Regions from separate parts of the Arthrobacter sp. Y3221159 genome, predicted to be linked through region 2. Evidence: riboswitches for the same ligand, from Rfam matches in the RefSeq annotation. Region 2 holds a riboswitch; the other holds the start of a gene.
What was found. A riboswitch is a leader RNA that binds a small molecule or an ion and turns the genes downstream of it on or off. The one in region 2 is predicted to bind glycine.
Positions count from the first base shown of each region.

Region 1 (3,739 bases), on a different contig from region 2:
GCGCTTTTGCTGTGGCGTGACACTGCCGCTTAGGTGGCTGTTGGGACTTTGCGAAGTACGACGGCGGCGAGGACTGCCGCCCCAGCCATCAGTACCAGCCCGATTGCCGCGGTGACGTGGACGCCGGAATCGAAGGCTGCCGCCGCAGCATGCCGCACCGCGTCAGCCAGGGGTGCCGGCAGGGCGGCAGCCACATCCATGGCGCCGGCGAGGGTTTCGCCCGCGTTGTGGATGGCGCCCTCGGATGCCGACTCCGCCAACGCGGCCGGCAGCCGGAGGTTGTGCTGGTAGGAAGCCGTCAGGATCGAGCCCAGCACTGTGGTGCCCAGGAGGGCACCAATTTCGTAGCCGGTCTCAGAAATGGCGGCGGCGGCACCGGACTTCTCCGGCGGCGCTGCCCCCAGGATCAGGTCGTTTGAAATAGTCTCGGCCGTACCCACGCCCAGGGCAAGGACCAGCAGGGCGGCCAGCAGAAGCGAGGGGCCGCCGTCGTGGTTCCCGAAGGTGACCACGCTGTAGCCCGTGGCGCTGAAGGCCAGCCCGGCGGCCACCACGAACCCCGGCCGCACGCGCCGCACCAGCGGCACCACGGCCAGCCCTGCCACCACCGTGGCCACAAGGGCCGGGATCATTGCCATGCCCGCTGCCGAAGGGGACATGCCCTCGAGCAGCTGCAGGTGCTGCGCCAGGAAGAGGATGAAGCCGTTGAAGGAAAACAGGGCCAGGACGTTGGCCGTAATGGCCATGCTGAACACCCTGTTCCGGAACAGGGACATATCCAGCAGCGGATTCGCCAGCCGCAGCTGCCGGCGCACGAAGACTGCACCCATGGCCAGGCCGAAGGCGATGCCGGCGAGGGCTGCCGGGCCGGTGCCTTCCGTGGCCAGTTCCTTGATGCCGTAGACCAGGGGGACCATCACCAGCAGGGACAGCAGGATGCTGGGTACGTCCACGCGGCCCGGGGCGGGGTCCTTCGACTCCGGGATGAAGGTTGGGCCGAAGGCCAGGAGGGGCAGCATGAGCGGCACGGCCACCAGGAACACCGCGCCCCACCAGAACTGCTCCACCAGCCAGCCGCCAAAAATCGGTCCCAGGGCCGCCCCGCCGGAGAACCCGGCTGCCCAGATGGCTACCGCCAGCCTGCGGCGGCTGGGCTGCGGAAAGATGTTGCGGATCAGGGAGAGCGTGGACGGCATCAGCATCGCCCCAAAGAACCCCAGGGCGGCACGGCCGGCGATCAGCCAGGCGGGGCTTGGGGCGAAAGCCGTGGCCGCGGACAGGGCGGCAAAGCCGATGCTCCCGATGACCAGCAGCTTCCGCCGCCCAATGCGGTCGCCGAGGCTGCCCATGGACACCAGCAGGCCGGCGAGCACCAGGGGGTAGGCGTCCACGATCCACAGGAGCTGGACGCCGGTGGGTTCCAGGGCGCGGGTGATGGCGGGCAGGGCAAAGGTGAGGGCGGTGTTGTCCACGGCAACCAGCAGGACCGGGAACATCAGTAAGCCCAGGGCGAGCCAGTCCCGCCACGGCGCCCGGACGGCCGGGCCGCCGACGGGGGCCGTCGGGGTCCTGGTGGTGGCAGCGGAAGTTGTCATGAAATAACTATACCGTCCAGACGGTACAGTTACGAAACTAGGCCGGGTTGGAGAGGCTGCCGCCGCAAAAGGCATGATTAGACGCATGCCCCGAAAGCCCGTAGCCCGTGAAGCGGTCCTTGACGCCTTTGAAGCCCTCCTGATTGAGGTGGGTGAGCGCGCGGCAACCCTGGATGCCGTTGCGGCGAAGGCCGGAGTGTCCAAAGGCGGGCTTCTGTACCACTTCCCCAACAAGGAAGCCCTGATCCAGGTGCTGCTGGACCGGCTTGACGGGCTGGCAGGAGCCGACGCCGATGCCATGGCAGCTGCCGGGGAAGGGGCTGCGGCCTACTTCGTCCGGTCTTCCGTCTGGGCGGATACTCCGCTGGACCGGGCGATCGTCGCCGCAACCCGCCTGGCGGAGGTGGCGCACGAGGAAACGCGCCGCCGGTTCGCAGCGATCCAGCAGCGCTGGCTCGACGAGATCGCGGCCGACGTGGGCCCGGCGCTTGCCAAAGCAGTGCTGTACATGGGGGACGGGCTCTACTTCAACGCCATGCTGTCTGTGGGGCCGGTACCGCCGGGCGGCGCGGCCGCCGATGTGGACGAATTGCTGGCAGCCCTGGAGCGCCTACGGCGGTAGCCGGCCATTTGCCCCAGCCGCTGCGGCGTAGGACAATTAAGCGCTGTGGGAGCCGCCGGCGGCTTCCCGCGACAATCCAAATAAATAGCCTTTGATCTGCGGCGGGAGAGTTCTGCCGAAAGTACAGCAGGCGCCGTAGGAGCAAACCCTCCCCAGGAATCTCACAGGCCCATGTACCGCCGCGGCGAGGCACCTCTGGAAAGCAGCAGGCAGTCCGCCTGGGTAACCCGTTGAGCGGGAGCCTTGGGCTGTTGTGTTCACCGACGGTGCAAGCGGGGCCACGCGCAAGCTGGCAACGCGGAAACTCTCAGGTCCAATACAGAGCGGGGAGGAACCCGAATCGCTGCGGCGTACCCTGCGCCGCCTGAATTATGGAGTTCCTGTGACTGCTTCCCCGGTTTCCGCCACCTTTGTTGACCGGCATATCGGCGCGCGCCGCCAGGCCGACGTTGACACCATGCTCAAGGCCGTCGGCTATGACAGCGTGGATGCGCTCGTGGACAAGGCGGTTCCCAAGGACATCCGGCAGGACACCCCGCTGACGCTGTCGCCGGCGTTGAGCGAGGTTGAAGCGCTCGCAGAACTGCGCAAGCTTGCCGCGAAGAACAAGACCGCGGTCCAGATGATCGGCCAGGGCTATTACGACACCGTGACGCCACCGGTGATCCGCCGCAACATCCTGGAATCCCCGGCCTGGTACACCGCCTACACCCCGTACCAGCCTGAGATTTCGCAGGGCCGGCTCGAAGCGCTGCTGAACTTCCAGACCATGGTCCAGGACCTGGTGGGGCTGCCCATTGCCAACGCCTCGCTGCTCGATGAAGCCACCGCGGTGGCCGAGGCAGTGCTCATGATGAGGCGCGCCAACAAGAACAAGGATGCCAAGGACGGCAAGACCGTCCTCGACGCCGACTGCATGCCGCAGACCATCGCCATCGTCAAGGGCCGTGCCGAGGCGCTGGGCTTCGACGTGGAGATAGCCGATCTTTCCGCAGGCCTGCCGGACGGTGCCATCAACGGCATTGTCCTCCAGCAGCCCGGCGCGTCCGGCCGGGTGTGGGACCAGTCCGGCGTGATCGCCGAGGCGAAGGAACGCGGCGCGCTGGTCACCGTCGCTGCCGACCTGCTCGCCCTGACCCTGATCACGCCTCCGGGCGAGCAGGGTGCGGATATCGCCGTTGGTTCCGCCCAGCGTTTTGGTGTCCCGCTGTTCTTCGGCGGCCCGCACGCGGCCTACATCGCCGTCCAAAAAGGCCTGGAGCGTTCCATGCCCGGCCGCCTTGTCGGTGTGTCCAAGGACGACGCCGGTGTCCCCGCCTACCGCCTGGCGCTGCAGACCCGCGAGCAGCACATCCGCCGCGAGAAGGCCACGTCCAACATCTGCACCGCGCAGGCACTGCTGGCGATCGTCGCGTCCATGTACGCCGTCTACCACGGCCCCGAGGGCCTGAAAGCGATTGCCCAGACCACCAACCGCCATGCCCGCACGCTGGCAGCTTCACTGAAAGCCGCGGGACTCGAT
Region 1 is NZ_JBNHFC010000033.1:776-4,514, reverse strand. It holds gene AC5RT3_RS20020 (MFS transporter) at 30-1,595, opposite strand; gene AC5RT3_RS20015 (TetR/AcrR family transcriptional regulator) at 1,681-2,217, shown strand; glycine riboswitch at 2,310-2,406, shown strand; partial or broken gene AC5RT3_RS20010 (aminomethyl-transferring glycine dehydrogenase) at 2,600-3,739, shown strand, end outside.
Region 1: another riboswitch for glycine. It lies ahead of AC5RT3_RS20010 (aminomethyl-transferring glycine dehydrogenase); the one in region 2 lies ahead of AC5RT3_RS20005 (aminomethyl-transferring glycine dehydrogenase).

Region 2 (3,739 bases):
GTCGTCGTCTCATCAATGGAGACACCCACGGTGTCCTCGTCGATCAGGCGCAGGTTGATCCCACGTGCTTCGGCGGCGGTGAGGACCTTGCGGGCCTTGCCCGGCACGCGGACGGTGAGGGTGTCAAAGAACGAATCGGTGACGAGCTCCCGGCCCACGGCGCCAAGCGCAGTGGCGAGGATCCGCGCGTTGTGGTTGACCCGCTCCGCGATGGCCTTCAGCCCGTCCGGTCCGTGGTAGACGGCGTAGAAGGAGGAGACGATGGCCAGCAGCGCCTGGGCGGTGCAGATGTTGGACGTGGCCTTCTCGCGGCGGATGTGCTGCTCGCGGGTCTGCAGGGCAAGGCGGTAGGCGGGGGCACCGGCGTCGTCCTTGGAGACGCCCACGATGCGGCCGGGAAGCGTGCGTTCCATCCCGGTCCGGACCGCCATGTAGGCAGCGTGCGGGCCGCCGAAGAACAGCGGCACGCCGAAGCGCTGGGTGGAGCCGACGGCGATATCGGCGCCCTGTTCTCCGGGCGGGGTGATCAGGGTCAGGGCGAGGAGGTCGGCAGCGACGGTGACAAGCGCGCCGCGTTCCTTAGCCGCCGTGATGACCGCGGACTGGTCCCAGACACGGCCGGACACGCCGGGCTGCTGGAGGACTATGCCGTTGATGGCGCCGTCGGGAAGCCCCTTGGAGAGATCCGCGACCTCCACGTCGAAGCCCAGGGCCTCGGCCCGCCCCTGCACGATGGCGATGGTCTGCGGCAGGCAATCGGAATCCAGGACCGTCTTGCCGTCCTTGGCGTCCTTGTTCTTGTTGGCCCGGCGCATCAGCAGGACGGCCTCGGCCACCGCCGTGGCTTCATCCAGAAGGGACGCGTTCGCCACCGGAAGGGCGGTCAGGTCCTGGACCATGGTCTGGAAGTTCAGCAGGGCTTCAAGCCGGCCCTGCGAAATCTCAGGCTGGTACGGGGTATAGGCGGTGTACCAGGCCGGGGACTCCAGGATGTTGCGGCGGATCACCGGCGGCGTCACGGTGTCGTAATAGCCTTGGCCGATCATCTGGACCGCGGTCTTGTTCCTGGCCGCAAGCCTGCGCAGTTCGGCGAGGACCTCCACCTCGCTGAGGGCGTCCTCAAGCCGGAGCACGTGCTCCTGGCGGATGGATCCCGGAACGGCAACGTCCACGAGCCCGTCCACGCTGTCGTAGCCGATGGCCTTGAGCATGGTGTCGACGTCGGCCTGGCGGCGCACGCCGATATGGCGGTCGGCGAAGGCCGATGGGTTGGATTGAATCGTCATGAGGAACTCCAGGTCTGGCCGGCCACGGATGGCACGGCATGGATGGGTTCCTCCCCGCTCTGTATTGGACCTGAGAGATTCCGAGGACACCTGCTCATGGCAGGGCACTCTTGCACCGTCGGTGAGTCCGGCAGGAAGCCGGGCTGCTTTCCAGAGTCGCCTCGCTGTGACGGTACATGGGCCTGAGAGATTCCTGGGGAGGATTTGCTCCTACGGCGCCTGTCCGGTGGTTGTCCGGGAGAGCTCTCCCGTCACAGCTCGAAAGGCTTATTCAAATGTGGGTGATTCGGCTCACAAGGTACACGGCCTTGCCTGCTCGTGGCAAATCGGCGCCTGCCACGCCCCCGGATTCCTGGTTGGGGGTTTGACAATGCTGCGTGACCGGAACCACACTGAACCTGACCGGCGCCGTGCCGGACCGGCTCCACCGATTCGGGGCGGCCTGCCGGCAGCGGTCCATGCGAAGCAACTTTTTCTAACTGAACATGCCTTTGACCTGTGGCGGGAGAGCCCTGCCAGGTACATCCAGCAGGCGCCGTAGGAGCAAACCCTCCCCAGGAAACTCTCAGGCCCATGTACCGCCGCGGAAAGGCAACTCTGGAAAGCAGCCGGGCAGGTCCCGGCTCACCGACGGTGCAAGCACGCCTTTACGGCTGCGGAAACTCTCAGGTCATGTACAGAGCGGGGAGGAACCGAATCTATGCAGCATCCGGTGCTGCTTGAACGATGGAGTTCCTCATGACGATTCATCCCCCCGCGTCCCCGGGCGGCCAGCCACCCCACGGCGCTTCCCCTTCCGGCAAGGCCGCACACAGCGAACCTCCCCACCTCGAACGCCAGCTCAGCAACCGGCACATCCAGCTCATCGCCATCGGCGGCGCAATCGGTACCGGCCTCTTCATGGGCTCCGGAAAGACCATCTCCGCCGCGGGCCCTTCCGTGATCTTCGTGTACATGGTCATCGGCTTCATGCTGTTCTTTGTTATGCGCGCCATGGGCGAACTGCTGCTGAGCAACCTGAACTACAAATCCTTCAGCGACTTCGCGGCCGACCTCCTGGGGCCGTGGGCAGGCTTCTTCACCGGTTGGACCTACTGGTTCTGCTGGGTGATCACCGGGATCGCGGACGTCATCGCCATCGCGGGCTACTCCCGGGAGCTCTGGCCGGCACTGCCGCTGTGGATCCCAGGGCTGGCCACCGTCGCCATCCTGCTCCTGCTGAACCTCGCCACAGTCAAGGCCTTCGGCGAAACCGAATTCTGGTTCGCCCTGATCAAGATCATCGCCATCGCCGCTCTGATCATCGTCGGCCTGTTCATGATCTTCACCGGCTTCCAGAGCGACGCCGGAACGGCCGGCTTCAGCAACCTGTGGAGCCACGGCGGCTTCTTCCCCAATGAATTCATGGGCTTCGTGGCCGGATTCCAGATCGCCGTCTTCGCCTTCGTGGGCATCGAGCTTGTGGGCACCACGGCGGCGGAAGCCAAGAACCCGGAGCGGAATCTGCCGAGGGCCATCAACGCCATCCCCGTCCGCGTCCTGCTGTTCTACGTCGGCGCGCTGATCATCCTGATGTCCGTCACCCCGTGGACCCAGTTCGCCGCCGGACACAGCCCGTTCATTGGCATGTTCTCCCTGGCCGGACTGGGCGCCGCCGCCACCGTGGTCAATCTGGTGGTCCTGACCTCCGCCATGTCCTCCGCAAACTCCGGCATCTACTCCACCTCCCGGATGGTGTTCGGCCTGGCCCAGGAGGGGGATGCGCCGGGCGTCTTCGCCCGGCTGTCGCCGAAGAAGGTACCCAGCAACGCGCTGTTCCTGTCGTGCGTGCTGCTGCTCTCCGGCGTCGTGCTCATGTACGCAGGCCAGGACGTCGGCAAGGCCTTCGAAATGGTCACCACCGTGTCCGCAGTGTGCTTCATCTTCGTCTGGTCCATGATCCTGGCCAGCTATCTGGCGTTCCGGCGCCGCCGCCCGCACCTGCATGCAGCCTCGAAGTTCAAGATGCCCGGCGGCGTTCCCGTTGTGTGGGCGGTCTTCGCGTTCTTCGCCTTCGTCCTCTGGGCGCTGACCACCCAGGCCGACACCCTCGCCGCCCTGCTGGCCACCCCCGCCTGGTTCGTGGTCCTGGGTGCGGCATGGGCAGTCCTGCGGCGCCGGCCCGCGCACCTCGCCCGGTTCGAGGTGTTCAAGGCCGAGCTGCGGGCTGACGAGGCTGCGGCCGGCGGAAGCACCGGCACCGGCCTGGCCGAGAAAGAGCAGGCAAGGAAGTGAGCGGACGCCGGCGGACCCCACCGGGCGGCGGCAGGCCAAGGCGCCGAAGTTAAGCATGCTTAGTGTTTATCCACTTAGGATGGAGGAGCACGGCAGCCTTCCCGCTGCAGGTCGATTTGAATGAGGTGATCATGGCCAGGCGCAGCAATCCCGCAGTACGAATCGCACAGGAAACCGCC
Region 2 is NZ_JBNHFC010000032.1:12,719-16,457, reverse strand. It holds partial or broken gene AC5RT3_RS20005 (aminomethyl-transferring glycine dehydrogenase) at 1-1,286, opposite strand, end outside; glycine riboswitch at 1,447-1,547, opposite strand; glycine riboswitch at 1,779-1,877, shown strand; glycine riboswitch at 1,879-1,976, shown strand; gene AC5RT3_RS20000 (amino acid permease) at 2,025-3,560, shown strand; gene AC5RT3_RS19995 (hypothetical protein) at 3,692-3,739, shown strand, end outside.